One region of the Bacillus sp. MUM 13 genome, then DNA from elsewhere that is predicted to be linked to it. Evidence: riboswitches for the same ligand, from Rfam matches in the RefSeq annotation. Region 1 holds a riboswitch; each other region holds the start of a gene.
The links. A riboswitch is a leader RNA that binds a small molecule or an ion and turns the genes downstream of it on or off. The one in region 1 is predicted to bind S-adenosylmethionine.

Region 1 (5,070 bases):
GCTTCCGCTTGTTACTTCATATTTAGGATGTCCCATGATTGCTGAAGAAAGAGTAGATTTACCTGTACCATTCGGGCCCATGATTGCATGGATTTCTCCGCCCTTCACTTCAAGGTTAACCCCTTTTAAAATTTCTTTTCCATCGATTGATACGTGCAGATCTTTAATCGTTAAAGTTGATCCTGACATTTTCATACCTCCGTAAACTAATATCATAATAATAGACTGAAAAATTACGCATTTTTCCTTCTATTTATTTTCAAAAGTGATTCTCAATTTATTCTCATTACAATCTTATATCAAATGAAATCTGGAAGCAACTAATAAAGAGGGATTTTCATTGTATCCCCTAATATCACCGCATGGCCCTTATAAGTCAAAATGAAAACATATTTATAAGTTTTCCGCTTCCTTCCATATTATAGCATCTCTTAATATCGCATTATTCATTCGGGCACTTACTAATCCTGTTCTTCTTCCTCAAAACACGGGCCTATTCAATAAAAAAACCCGCGATGCATAAAGTTTAAGAAATCAAGCATACCTTCTTCTTGATTCGCTCACCATTATCTCCGCGGGAGGCAGTCATATTTAATTTTCATTTAAAATCCATTAAGAATGAATTCTTCGATTAAGATGATTCACTAACAGATTGCCTTGTTCATAATCTTTCTCTCTTCGTTTTTCGACCTGGATCCGGGTATCCAATCTCCTGCTGTATTCGCTGTAGCCAATTCCATGTGATTGCTGCATAGCCTTTTCCATTTCACCTGTAACTTGTAAATCTAGAGAGTTGATAATGAATCAATCCTTTCATCTTTTATAGAACAGCTTAATTTTAACATGAGTCAAAATCATTGTTCAAAGTCCTTATACCCTTATGAAAATGGGTTAAAACGTAACATATGGGCTTTGCTCAGGAAAATCGCTGCCAGATGGAGAATTGCTCCAAATACCCTCTGATTGCTTAAGCTTACAGAAAACATTAAAGCTTTTGCATTCATGATTAATGAAATTCCGATAATTCCTGGATCGTATCCTGTACCAGGGTAACTGCCTGGCTCATTACCGCTCCTCCGCCAAATGCAGCCGTTACGCCAATTGCTTCATGAATCTCCTGCTCACTGGCCCCCTGGTCAAGACATCCTTTAACATGATAAATGATGCAATACTCATCTTGTGTATATAGGCTTATCCCAAGTGCAATCAGCTGTTTCTCTTTTTGAGAAAGTGCGCCTGCCTGGAAACATGCTTCAGTAAATGCATTGAATTTGCTGCCGAGCTCAGGCATTTTTTCCAGAAATACTCCGATTCCGGTTTTATAATCATGAAGTACACTTTCAGTTACATTCCTGGGTTCATTATTCAAATGCTTTCATCTCCTTGTTTCATTTTCCTTCATAGTATGGACGGTTAATGATCAACTATGCAGGAACTGCTGCGAGAGCAATATAGAAAAAGCGGCCCATTATAGGCCGCTCCTTTTACTTATTTATCTACAGGCAATACAGCGCCTTTATATGTTTTCGTGATATAATCCTGGATTTTTTTCGAATGCAGAACTTCAACTAACGTTTTGATGTCTTTTCTGTTTTTATCGCCTTTGCGGACCGTGATGATATTGACATAAGGATTATCTTTGCCTGATTCAACCGCAATTGGGTCATGTACCGGGTCTAAGCCTGCATCCAGTGCATAGTTTGCATTGATGACTACAGCATCGCCCTGATTATTCTTATATACCTGAGGCAATAAACCTGCTTCGATATTCGGCTGGAATTTTAATTTTTTAGGGTTTTCCACAATATCCTTTATAGTCGCATCTGTTTTCTTCACACCCGGCTTCAGCTTAATAAGTCCATTTTGCTGGAAGATGGAAAGAATGCGGCCTTCATCTGCCACTGCGTCCCTCATGATGATTGTTCCGCCTTTTGGAAGATCCTGAAGTTTTTTATATTTCTTCGAGTAGATGCCGATTGGCTCAATATGAATTCCGCCGGCGTTTTCAAATTTATAGCCCTGGTCCTTCATTTGTGATTCCATGTAAGGGATATGCTGGAAATAGTTAGCATCAATTTCTTTATTGGCAAGTGCTTTATTCGGAAGAATATAATCCTGGAATACTTTAATTTCAAGATCCACGCCTTTTTTCTTCAAGAGAGGCTTTGCCTGTTCCAATATTTTAGCATGGGGAATATTTGAAGCCCCCACAATCAGTTTCTTATCATCAGACCCTGACTTCCCGCTATCGCTTGTTCCGCAGGCTGTAAGCCCCAATGCCAGTGCCGCCGAAGCCGCAAAAGCCGCAAACCACTTTTTCTTTTTCATTGTGTATTCCTCCAGATTTCATTTTTTTTTATCTTTTATCCAATTTGGATGAAATAATGTCTCCAATAAACTGAATGATAAATACGATGATTAATATGGTGATTGTAGCAACAAAAGTAACATCATTATTACTCCGCTGAAATCCCTGCAAATATGCAAGATTTCCAAGCCCTCCTGCTCCAATTGCCCCGGCCATCGCAGTATAGCCGACTAGGGCTATTGCAGTTACAGTAATGCCAGAAATAAGCGCCGGCATGGATTCAGGCAGCAGCACCTTAAAGATGATAGTACTTGTTTTTGCACCCATTGATCTTGCTGCTTCCACAACACCTTTATCAACCTCGCGAAGCCCGATTTCCACCATTCTGGCGTAAAAGGGCGCTGCTCCAATAATTAAGGCTGGCAAAGCTGCCTCAGGACCCAGCATGGTCTTCACCAAAAACAGGGTAAATGGGATCAGCAAAATAATCAGGATGATAAAAGGAATGGAACGGAAAATGTTGACCACCGCGGAAACAAGGACATTAATTGCTTTATTTTCCCACATTTGACCTTTAGAAGTCAGAAACAATAGTGTTCCAAGCAAAATGCCTAAAATAAATGTAGCAACCAATGAAAAACCAGTCATGTATAAGGTTTCTTTCGTCGCTGCCCACATATCTGCCCAAACCACATTTGGAAGTAAATCAGTCAGCATTTGATATCACCTCCACGCCTACCTGCTGCTCATTTAAATACGTGATCGCACGGGTGATTTCATCGCTTTTTCCATCAACATGTATGAACAGAGTGCCATAAGGGCCATTTTGCGTATGCGATATTTTCCCCTGGAGGATATTAACATCGATATTGAAGTTTCGGATTAGCCCGGTAATGAGCGGACTTTCTGTACTTTCTCCTATAAATGTTAACTGTATGACCTTGCCCTTTGGATAGCGGACTCCAATATGATCCAATACGGGTTTTGTTTCCTCTGGTTCTGTGACCTGCTGGACAAAACGTTTGGTAATCTGCGCAGTCGGATTTCGGAAAACCTCCAAAACACGTCCCTGCTCCACAACCCTGCCGCCTTCCATGACAGCAACACGATGGCAGATTTTGCGGATGACATGCATTTCATGCGTAATCAAAACAATGGTAAGACCCAGCCTTTTATTGATATCAACGAGCAATTCCAGGATGGAATCAGTAGTCTGGGGATCAAGTGCTGAAGTCGCTTCATCACACAAGAGCACCTTGGGATTGTTGGCAAGCGCCCTTGCAATGCCGACACGCTGCTTTTGTCCGCCGCTTAGCTGCGAGGGATATGCACGCTCTCTCCCTTCTAGGCCGACCAGATTAATAAGCTCGCTGACCCTTTCTTTTCTCTTATTTGCCGGGACGCCTGCAATTTCCAGGGGAAAGGAGATATTCTCTTCGACAGTCCTGGACCATAATAGATTAAAGTGCTGGAAAATCATGCTTATTTCTTGTCTTGCGCTTCGAAGCTCCGCGCCCTTTATTCGGGAAATCTCTCTGCCTGCTACAAGAACCGAGCCTTCAGTCGGCCTTTCAAGACCGTTCAGCATCCGGATCAGCGTACTTTTCCCGGCACCGCTATAGCCGATAATCCCAAAAATTTCTCCTTTGTCAATTGAGATATCTACAGAATCAACAGCTTTTATAGGTTCGCCTTTCGCAAGGCTGGATTTAAATAGCTTACTTACTTTCGATACCGTTATCATTGAATCCACCTCTTATCCGTATAAGCCTATGAACATAGTAAACTTTTGCTAAATCATGTATCCATCTACAATATATCATTGCGCATTATCTGTTCTTCATGCATGGCGCAAGGCCAATATCAGTGCCTTAAACAGAAAAAGCCTTTCTGCATGAGCAGAAAGGCAAGATAAGCTAAGGCCTTTCTCTCATCTCTAAAAGCTTTATCAGCTTTTTGTGAATTGGCACCTTTTCAAGGAAATCCTTGCCGGTTGCCGGGTTTCATAGGGCACATCCCTCCACCTCTCTCGATAAGAGCAACAGATATATGTAATTGACGGTTCACATCAATTATGTTCATTTTTAATTACGAAAGTGATCGTAACATACAGAAAGAAAAAGTGTCAATGCATAACGTTTAAAAGTTAGTAAAAATTTTAAATCCTTTGATAAACAATTTTTCGTGAATCAGTGAAGAAAGAGAATGCATGTGCACCCTCTCTTTCCGAATTATAAAGATTTTACAGCCAAGGACGCCAGGCCAGTTGCCTGTTCAATCGCCTGTTCAAGGTCTTCAATCAAATCGTCTGCATTTTCAATGCCGATTGATAGCCTTACTAAATCCTCGCTTACGCCAGATTGAATCAGTTCATCTTTATTTAACTGCTGATGGGTTGTGCTGGCAGGATGGATGATTAAGCTTTTTGCGTCTCCAACATTTGCTACATGTGACCATAGCTGTATGGAGTTAATCAGCTTGGCTCCTGCTTCTCTGCCGCCTTCAATCCCAAAAATGACAATGGCCCCTGCTCCTCTTGGAAGGTATTTATCTGCCAGTTTCCTATCAGGGTGATCTTTATGCCCTGGGTGTGACACCCAAGTTACGGCCGGATGGTTTTCTAAATAATCAATGATTTTCCCGGTATTGGATATGTGCTCTTTCATCCTTACATGCAGGGTCTCAAGCCCAAGAGTGAATTGAAAGGCGCTTTGGGGACTGAGCGAAGGCCCCAGATCCCTTAGTAACTGGACACGTGCTTT
Region 2 (5,070 bases), on a different contig from region 1:
CCCGAGTCTGGAGCAGCCTCAGGTAAGAGGAATCCTTGCAAGGGTCGGCTTGAAAAATGACCACATAACCCGCCCGCTGAACCAGCTGAGCGGAGGTGAACAGGCGAAGGTCCGCTTATGCAAGCTAATGCTGACAGAAAGCAACTGGCTTTTGTTTGACGAGCCGACCAACCACTTGGATATTGTAGCTAAAGAAGAGCTTAAGCGCGCCATGAAAGCCTATAAAGGCACTATTGTCCTTGTCTGCCATGAGCCTGATTTCTATGAGGATTGGGTGACAAAGGTATGGAACGTGGAAGATTGGGCGAATGAAGGCCAAAGCTGACTCTTTTATAGCCTTAACTGCATAAACAAAAACCATCTTTGGGTGCTCCAAAGATGGTTTTTGTTATATATGAATATCTTATAAACGGGCTGGTTCAACTATTTTCAATTCATTGCCCAATAGCCTGGCTAATTCCAGCATGCCAAATTTCCCTGCCGCTTTTTCTGCATCGCTGTTATAATTTGTATTTGTATTAATGTCATATGTGAAGATTTCCCCTTCACTGTTTCTGATAAATTCAATCCCGGCAACAGCAATTTGATTTTCTTTCAGGAACGTTTCGTATTGCTCGATAATGGGCTCCCGGAAACCTTCAATAACCTGGAATTTTGGCTTTTCAGGAACCTCCTCCCCAACAGGGCAGAATAAATCGCCAATCTGGCATGCGTCCGCCGGGCACAGCTCAAAGCCCTCAGATGTGTCGACACGGACAGCATACACAAATTTTCCGCCAACAAATTCACAGCGGGTGATATATGGCTCAGGGGATTTGATATATTCCTGAATCAGTGTAATGCCATCGACCGGTTCTTCAAAATCAGGGCTATCCACATATTGCTTCAGTGCATCAATGGAATGGAACAGCTGGACCCCAAGTCCCTTTCCGGCACGGTTATGTTTGGTGATAAAGGATTCTGCACCCAACTTCCCGGCTGCTTCTATAATCATATCTCTCCCGGCTGCAGCGATGGTTTTAGGTGTTTTAATGCCATGGCTTGCTAGTGCCGTGTATTGATTGACCTTGCTCACTTCCAATCGGAGAGCCCGGCTGCCGTTCAGGACCTTCCGTCCGTGCTGCTCAAGCCATGCCAAGACCGACTCGGTAAGTTCAGGCGCAAAACGGTGGCCCCTTGTATGGGAAGAAGCGCTCATTCTGCTGTAAAACACGCCTTCCGGCGGCTCCTGGGATAAGTCCACCAGTCCATGGTCAAGATGCCACTCTTCATAAGGCAGGTTCAGTTCATTCAATCTGTTTGTCAGATGCTCTGTCCATTCGCTGTTTTCGTGAATGATGTAAATTTTGCTCATTATTATAGCCTCCTGTTATAAGCTTCAAAACTTGACCGTCAGGCTTTTGTTTTTTGGCGTTTTTTCTCCACAAGCGGTTTTACCTGTTTCGCGAAGCGCTCCATTTCTTCCAGCTGCGGTGAAAACTGAAGCAAAAGCAAATCTACTCCCGCTTCTTCAAATTTAATGATACGCTCTGCAATCTGTTCTGGAGTCCCAATAAGGTTCGGGCGCAATCCCCTGTTGGAGACCGAATAATCATAAAGCTTGACCTGCTGCTCAAGCTGCGACTTATTAACGAAATCATTATATCCGGCATATGCACTGGATTCTTTAACATCCGTAATTCTCTTAAGTTCTTCCTGTGCTTCTTCTTCACTGTCCCTGCAGATTACATAGGCGGCCAATCCAAAAGATGAGAAAGGCTGTTTTCCTGATTCTGCCCGTCTTTCCTTCATTCCTTGAATTTTACCCCTGATTTCTTCAACTGTTCCGCCATGCATCACATATGCGTCACATTTTCCCGTTATCACCTGTTTGCCGCGTTCACTTTCACCGCCGGCATATAGGATTGGATTAGGCCGCTGCACCGGTTTTGGGCTTAAATGGGCATCTTTGATATCATAGTACTTTCCCTTATAGGAAAAGACATCTTCTTTCCATAAGCCCTGAATAACATCAATGAATTCTTCCGTGCGGTCATATCGTTCATCATGGGCCGTAAAGATCCCTCCATACTGGCGAGCCTCTTCCTCCCACCAGGCTGAAACAATATTCAGCGTGAATCGGCCATTGCTTATCTGGTCGATATTCGCCGCCATTTTTGCTGTAACAGCCGGATTATGGAATCCAGGCCTGACAGCGGTCATAATTTCGATTTTTTCGGTCACAGCAGCAAGCCCTGCTGCTGTAGTCCAGGCCTCAAGCGAATCTTGTTCAGGCCCTTTTATATCATTCAAGTAAAGTTCAGCAATCAATGTCGTATCATATCCCCACTGTTCTGCAGCCTGGATGACAGTCTTGGCATATTCAAAGGTTGGCGGCATGTTTTCATCATCTACATTTCGAAGCCATCCGCCAAAGATGGGAAGCCAAAATCCAAATTTCATCTCTCTATCTCCTTTTCCATTCAATTCTGCCTTCATCTTGAATAAAAAAACACACAAAAAAACTTCCCCCGATAAGAAGAAGTTTCGATTTATCCCCTGCTTATCTGCCAGAGTGCATGACTCTGCTGGAATTGGCACCATTCTGACTGTGTCAGCGGCTGCCGGGCTTCAAAGGGCCAGTCCCTCCACCTCTCTCGATAAGTACTATTCAATTTTTACATAAATTAATCCTACTACGAACCTTGGTTATCCGTCAACTTTATTGTTAGATAATTTTCAATAATACATTAATATGTTTTTTCACAGACAAGTGTGTAGGTTTTTGGAAGCCCGATATCGTGGATTTTATGATTCGGCTCCTCCTCCAGCACCTTAATTACAAGTCCTGATTGGCCAATTGCCGTAATCAGCTCGCCTATGGACCATTTTCTTTGGACCACATTTGACAGGCTTTCCTGCTCTTGCTCGGGCATATGCTTGGTAAATGCCACTCTATTATTTTCTATCTGTGAATCAAAATAATTGCCGGTTACTTTATGTTTTTTTCCTGAAGATGAAATCAGCTTCGTTGAAATAGGATGAAACTCGTGAAGGACAAATCTTCCGCCCTTCTTCAGCAAGCCCCTGATAACCTCTGCTAACGGCTGAAGGTCGATTACATAATGCAGAACGCCAAGCTCCATTAAAACAAGGTCATATTTTCCGCCAAGCTCTGCTTGAGGCAGCGAAAGAACATCTGAAACGATATAGTTTATATCGACTCCGCAAGAAGCTGCCAGTTCTTCTGCGAATGCTTTATTTTCTTTTGAAAAATCAGCCACCGTAACCTCTGCACCCAGTAATGCCAGTGCTGCTGCTTTCACTCCATTTGACCCCATCAAATGGGCTACTTTCTTTCCATTAAGATCACCTAAATACTTATAGAAGGGATGCAGCCTCCAAGCAGGGTTCTGCCTGATCTTTTCTGCCATGTCTTCCGGGCGCCCGTACCTGTTAATAAGCGCCAGATAATTATTCTGGTTCCAGGCCTGCTCATTATGCTCGGTGAATCCCTGCTGCTGCTTCAATAGATGGGCATGGATGCTGCTGCTGAATCTATTCATTTCTTTATCGTATAAATGGCTGTAAAGTGAACGGCACCAGATCTCTTCGCCGCCATGCGGAATGGCTATCCGGTATGGATCTGTTTTAACAGTGGTATTGTAAAAGAAGCTTATTACCGCTTCTATTTGGTTGATCTTAAGATGAAACTCTGCCTTTTCCGGGGTTTTCACGAGTTGAGAAGGCTTGAAGGTTTCAAAAAGGCTATATGCCTGCTGAAGCAGATCCCATTGTACGCTTACGGTTATTTTATCTTCGTCCTCCAGAATGACCCCCTGCAGCAAAAGTGCTGAAGCCCCGGTAAATTCATAGGGTATTCCCGCATGGTTTAAAAGAGAGCCTATGTGAAGGATGCCCGTATAATAAGTGTTGTCTTCCATATCCTATCCCCCATTTTTGTCAAAGCCTGTTTCGTTCTCATCCTGCTATAGCGGGTCATATATTTCCGCTTAAAAAATCTTCATTTTATGTAAATGCTCTTTTCTTAAAGATTGTTGTTACTTAAATAGTTCTGCGAGGAAAATCCATTGTTAAAGCAGGTTGATTGGAGCGGAAGGTGCGGAGACTCCTGCGGGATCAGCGTGACAGGTGAGACCCCGCAGACGACGCCTGGGAGGCTCAGCACACGCCCCGCGGAAAGCGAAGCACCCTGGAGCGGAAATCAACCCCTTGTTCCATAGCAGCAAAGTTTACGGAAAGAGCCTATTTAAAAGAGCGCTTTTAATAAAGAGTCTCCAGTTTTCCCTGTTATTTCACCAGTGCATGCTTGAATGCATAAATGACGGCCTGTGTGCGATCCTGCACTTCCAGTTTGCTCAAAATATTGCTGACATGCACCTTTGCTGTTTTCAGGGCAATATATAGTTCGTCTGCGATTTCCTGATTGGTTTTCCCCTGTGCGATCAGCAGCAAAATTTCCATTTCCCTGTTTGTGAGCTGTTCATGGAGAAGCCGCACAGCTGGTGTTCTCATTTTTTTCATCATCTTGCCTGTCACTTCCGGTTCCAGCACGGAATGGCCATGGAATGTAGAACGCACTGCCTCTGCTATATCACTTGCCCTTGAGGTTTTCAGCATATAGCTGGAAGCTCCTGCTTCAAGAGCCGGGTATACCTTTTCATCATCCAGAAAACTTGTGACGATAATGACTTTTGCTTCCGGCCATTTATCGATTATCAGTCTGGTTGCCTCAATCCCGTCCATTTCTTTCATGACCAGATCCATTAATATAATATCCGGGCGCAGTTCAAGTGCCAGCCTTACTGCTGCACCGCCATCATCTGCCTCGCCGATCACTTCTATATCAGCCTGCATAGATAAATAAGAAGATACCCCTATTCTTACCATTTCATGATCATCTACAAGCAATACTTTAATCAATATCTTCACCTCCTGAAGAAATTAATGGCACTTTTACTTCGAGCCTAGTTCCTTTATTGATCACACTGACTATTTTCATTGTGCCGCCAATTTCTGCAGCACGCTCCTGCATATTAAGAAGCCCATAAGAACCTGCTTTGGAGTTTT
Region 3 (5,070 bases), on a different contig from region 1:
AATACGAGGAGAAGTTCAGATGAAAAAATCCGTGCGTAAAATTGGAATTATTGGGGTAGGAAATGTCGGAAGTGCCGCGGCCTTCTCGGTGGTTCATCAAGGAATTTGTGAAGAGTTAACCCTTGTCGATATTAAAGAAGAGAAAGCGGTTGGTGGGCAATCGATTTTGCTGATAGTGTAGGCTTTATGTCGTCGCGTACGAAAGTGACATCTGGAAGACTGCTAGATTTAAAGGACCACGATGTCATCCTTATTAGCGTTGCGGGTGAGCCCTTAAAACCTTGGGAAACACGATTAGATTTATTAAAAGGTACCTCAGCAATTATAAAGGAAGTTATTCCTCCGTTGAAAGATGCTGGATTTGAGGGGATTTATGTCGTTGCAACGAATCCATGCGATATCATTACCTATTTAACTTGGAAACTATCTGGTTTACCGCGTAACCAAATCATTGGGACAGGGACGGCACTAGATAGTAGTCGTTTTAGAAAGATTCTCTCTGAATATCTGCATGTAGATCCTCGTAGTATTACAGGATACACACTTGGGGAGCATGGTGAGTCTCAATTTGGCGCTTGGTCACATGTAACAGTTGGCGGCAAACCCATTCACGAATATATTAAAGAAAATAAAAACGAGATCGAACCTTTTGATTTTGATGAAGTCATTGAACATACGAAACGTGAAGGCTGGAATATTTTCAACCGGAAAGGAAAAACAGAATATGGTATAGGGAACGCACTTGCCTTTATTGCCAAGTCAATTCTAAATGACGCCTATACAATATGCCCCGTGTCGGTTGTATTAGATGGCGAATATTGAGGAAAAAGGACTTGCGATTGGTGTTCCAGCAGTACTTTGCCGTACAGGTCTGAAACAGGTGATTGAACTTAAATTAGATGAAAAAGAACTTGTGCTGTTCAACCACTCTGCTCATGTGATAAAAGAAAATATTGCTTCTTTGGAACTTTAATATTTAAATCGATTTGTATCATGAGTGGCTTTAGGAACACTGTCTGCATTTCTTCTCTATCTGATTTAAAAATTTAGTCTGTAGATTATGGATATAACCATCTATTCATACTTTTTAGAAAATTTATTCTAAAAATAATATTGACGCAATTCGACAAACACATGTATAGTATACATACTGAAATAAATCGAATATTATCTTATCTAGAGTGGTGGAGGGAAAGGCCCGATGAAACCCGGCAACCAAGTCTTTTAAAGGCTCAGGTGCTAATTCCTACAAAACGGAAATTAGTTTTGTAAGATAAGAGAAGTTGTGTGCATTCAAACCGCTTCTCTTTAGAGAAGCGGTTTTTTGGTGCTGTATGATATTACATAACAACTAGATAAGAGATAGGGAGTATTTCAGACCAGATTCCAAGTAAACAACTAAGAAAAGGAGAGTTTAAAATGAAAAAATCAGCAAAATTATTATCTATTAGTCTAGCTATCATTTTATCATTGGCTTTAACGGCATGTGGCGGGACAAGTTCAAAAGAATTAAGTACAAAGAAAATTACAGTGGGTGTCACCGGTGGACCACATCAACAAATCATGGAGCAAGTTGCTAAATTAGCAGAAAAAGACGGTCTAAAGATTGATATTAAAGTGTTTAACGATTACAATACACCGAATGCTGCACTTAGCGAAGGAAGTCTCGATGCCAATAGCATGCAAACATTACCTTTCTTAAAGGGCCAAATTAAAGACAAAGGCTATAAAATTACAGATGTCTTCAAAACAGTTGCCTTTCCGATGGGGATCTATTCTAAGAGTATAAAAGATATTAAGGATCTTAAAAAAGGGGATTCAATTGCCGTTCCCAATGATCCAGCCAACGAGTTACGTGCATTGCAATTATTTGAAGCTGCTGGAGTCATTAAGTTGAAAGACGGCGTTGAACAAAGCGCAACGAAAAAAGATGTGGTTGAAAATAAATTGAACTTACAAATAAAAGAACTTAATGCAGAATCACTTCCAGCTCAACTTGGTGAAGTGACTGCCGCAGCTATAAATACAAACTTTGCAATGGGTGCAGGTCTAACCATTAATAAAGATGCGATTTACCACGAACCTATTGAAAACAATCCTTACCCGAACTATTTTGTCGTACGTACTGAAAATAAAGATGATGCAGTCATAAAAACGATTGAAAAATACTATCACTCAGATGCTATTAAAAAATATATTGCCCAAAAATTTGGTGGTTCAGTTGTGCCTGCTTGGTAAGGAGGAGCCCATATATGATCAGCCTGCAGCATGTATCGAAAACGTTTGAAGTCGGAAATAAGAAAGTTGAAGCATTAAAAGATGTTTCGATCGAGATTAAAAAAGGGGAAATTTTCGGTGTAATCGGATTTAGTGGTGCCGGAAAGAGTACATTAATCCGCTGTGTGAACGTACTTGAAAGACCCACCAGCGGAAAGGTTTTAATTGATGGCACGGACATCTTAACTTTGAAGAAAAAAGACCTTCAAAAAGTTCGTCAAAAAATAGGGATGATTTTTCAAAGTTATAATCTCTTAAAGACGGCTAACGTTTATCAAAATATTGCGATTCCCCTTCGTTTAGAAGGTGTCCCGGCGCATGAAATTGAACAGCGTGTAAATAAGTATTTAAAAATTGTCGGTCTAGAAGATAAGGCCCAAGCATTTCCTAATCAATTATCTGGAGGTCAAAGGCAACGTGTGGCAATCGCACGTGCCTTAGCCCATGAGCCAGAAGTTCTTCTTAGTGATGAAGCAACCAGTGCCCTGGATCCAACGACCACAGAACAAATCTTGGAACTATTATTGAAAATCAATAAAGAACTGGGCATTACCATTTTTCTCATCACCCATGAATTAGAGGTTATTCAACGAATTTGTGACCGTGTTGCTGTAATGGAAGCGGGAGAAGTGGTGGAACAAGGTAAGGTCGTCGATATCTTTACGAAGCCCCAACATCCAAGAACAAAAAGCTTCGTAAGGAATAAATCGATTTACCATGTCCCTGAACATGCCAAACTGGAAATGGGTAAAACAGGAAAATTAGTTGCCCTTACTTTTCTAGGTGAATCATCAAAAGATCCCTTCTTAGCAACCATTACTAAAAAATTCAATATCCTACCGAGTATTATCGCTGGCGGAATTGATGAATTAAAGGATCAATCAGTTGGCAACCTTCTGGTCCATCTTAAAGGTGAACCAGAAGAAAACGAAAAGGCAATTGCCTACTTAAGAGATCAGCATATCATCGTAGAAGAGGTGAATAATAGATGAGTTCATTTCTTAACGAATGGGGCGACACGATTTGGCAGGCGGTTCTGGACACTCTTAAAATGACTTCCATTTCTCTCGTCATTGCCATTCTCCTAGGACTTCCGCTTGGAATCCTTCTTGTACTAACAAGAAAAGGCGGAGAAGCAGAAAGTAAAGTGGGCTATGCGATTTTAAATACGGTGATAAATATCATTCGTTCCATCCCATTTATAATTCTGCTATTTTTCATTTTACCTTTTACCAAATTCATTATGCATACTACGATAGGTGTGCAAGGGGTGATTGTACCGCTTGTTGTCTATACAGCACCCTATATTGCCAGACTAATGGAGTCCGCACTGCTTGAAGTAGATAAAGGGGTTGTCGAGGCCTATCAATCTATGGGTATTTCAACATCTAAAATCATTTGGTATGTGATTGTTCGTGAAGCAAGAGCCTCCATCGTGCTCGGTTTAACAATTGCAACCATTGGCTTAATCGGAGCAACAGCAATGGCTGGCTTAGTCGGTGCCGGAGGACTCGGTGATATCGCCTATCAGTTCGGACATCTACGATTCCAGCCTGATGTGATGTATACCACCATCATTATCTTAATTATCATGGTTCAAGGCATTCAATCACTCGGTAACTTACTCGCACACAAACTGAGAAAAGATTAATGATAAAAAAGTAGTAGAAATGTTTACATAACCCTGTCAAGTAGACATTGAAAAAAAGTATATTAAGCTTAAGCTACGGCCTTTTCTCGTTATTCAACTGAGGAAAGGCCGTTAAATTTATCTGAAAAAAAATCATTATTATAAAAGGTTCTATAATAAATGTTGGGGTTCCCGCACAATTTAAATCCAAAAAAAAATCAAGCAGTACCTGAGAAAGTACGGGGCCAGGGTGCAGGTGGTCGTCATGGATATGAGCTCCACATTCAAGGCAGCTGTTCAAGAGGCACTTGGAAAACCTGTCATTGTCGCAGACCGGCTTCACTTCGTCCGGTATATCTACTGGGCGATGGACAAAGTCAGAAAAAGGGTTCAATCTGAATGGCATGAATATGACAGGAAGAAGTGCAAGAAAATACGCCATGTCTTCTACAAGAAGTCAGAGAAGCTAACAGTAGATAACAAGTGGTATCTCGAGAGGTATTTAAACCTGTCCCCTGAGCTAAAGAAAGCCTATGAACTGAAAGGGCTTTTTTGTCGCTGGTTTGAGGGCGCGAAACAGAATGGGGAAGAAAAGATTTCCAAAACCAAAGAGGCCTTATATCGCTTTTACGAGGCGATTGATCAGTCAAAGATACCTGAATTCTCAAGAGCCGACCAAACACTAAGGAATTGGCAAACCGAGATACTGAACAGCTTTAGCTATAATTACTCAAACGTTTTTTTAGAGGGCATCAACAATTTAACGAAAGTCATGAAACGGAATGCCTTTGGCTTTCGCAGCTTTACACGTTTTCTAGCTAAAATTCTATTAACCCATAGGTATAAAAGGTTGGGTGCGCATATTGGATAAGGGTGACGACATGAGTCATCACCCCAACATTTGACGGAGAACCTTTATTTCTTGTTTTTACGACAAGAATCGAAAACCATGCGAAGATATAGCGAAACTTGACACTAACCTAAGACCTTGTATCAGCTGTATATCTTTTCGCCATTTGCAATTCTTATGGGTGTTCCAGTAGGAGAATCAGTCGAAGCAGGTGGAATCATGGCGACTGAAATGGTCACCAATGAATTTGTAGCTATGATTGATTTAGGTAAATCTGCTGCTCATATGAGTTCAAGAACGGTAGGGATTATAT

Region 2: it holds a riboswitch for S-adenosylmethionine, as region 1 does, so the genes downstream of both, BIV59_RS08280 (LLM class flavin-dependent oxidoreductase) here and BIV59_RS09775 (methionine ABC transporter ATP-binding protein) in region 1, are expected to answer to the same signal.
Region 3: it holds a riboswitch for S-adenosylmethionine, as region 1 does, so the genes downstream of both, BIV59_RS10535 (MetQ/NlpA family ABC transporter substrate-binding protein) here and BIV59_RS09775 (methionine ABC transporter ATP-binding protein) in region 1, are expected to answer to the same signal.

The regions. Positions count from the first base shown of each region.
Region 1 covers NZ_MLYQ01000031.1:14,459-19,528, forward strand. Annotated here, with positions in the region: gene sufC (Fe-S cluster assembly ATPase SufC) at 1-189, opposite strand, end outside; gene BIV59_RS23600 (YuzK family famiily protein) at 613-765, opposite strand; gene BIV59_RS09760 (carboxymuconolactone decarboxylase family protein) at 1,007-1,369, opposite strand; gene BIV59_RS09765 (MetQ/NlpA family ABC transporter substrate-binding protein) at 1,489-2,328, opposite strand; gene BIV59_RS09770 (methionine ABC transporter permease) at 2,357-3,025, opposite strand; gene BIV59_RS09775 (methionine ABC transporter ATP-binding protein) at 3,015-4,052, opposite strand; SAM riboswitch class I at 4,236-4,347, opposite strand; gene BIV59_RS09780 (O-acetylhomoserine aminocarboxypropyltransferase/cysteine synthase family protein) at 4,540-5,070, opposite strand, start outside.
Region 2 covers NZ_MLYQ01000027.1:20,521-25,590, reverse strand. Annotated here, with positions in the region: gene BIV59_RS08290 (ABC-F family ATP-binding cassette domain-containing protein) at 1-325, shown strand, start outside; gene BIV59_RS08285 (ATP-grasp domain-containing protein) at 404-1,354, opposite strand; gene BIV59_RS08280 (LLM class flavin-dependent oxidoreductase) at 1,393-2,442, opposite strand; SAM riboswitch class I at 2,540-2,646, opposite strand; gene BIV59_RS08275 (class I SAM-dependent methyltransferase) at 2,730-3,923, opposite strand; gene BIV59_RS08270 (response regulator) at 4,291-4,923, opposite strand; gene BIV59_RS08265 (sensor histidine kinase) at 4,916-5,070, opposite strand, start outside.
Region 3 covers NZ_MLYQ01000034.1:16,776-21,845, reverse strand. Annotated here, with positions in the region: partial or broken gene BIV59_RS10540 (L-lactate dehydrogenase) at 20-973, shown strand; SAM riboswitch class I at 1,170-1,280, shown strand; gene BIV59_RS10535 (MetQ/NlpA family ABC transporter substrate-binding protein) at 1,420-2,238, shown strand; gene BIV59_RS10530 (methionine ABC transporter ATP-binding protein) at 2,253-3,269, shown strand; gene BIV59_RS10525 (methionine ABC transporter permease) at 3,266-3,928, shown strand; partial or broken gene BIV59_RS10520 (ISL3 family transposase) at 4,116-4,778, shown strand; partial or broken gene BIV59_RS22790 (nucleoside transporter C-terminal domain-containing protein) at 4,908-5,070, shown strand, end outside.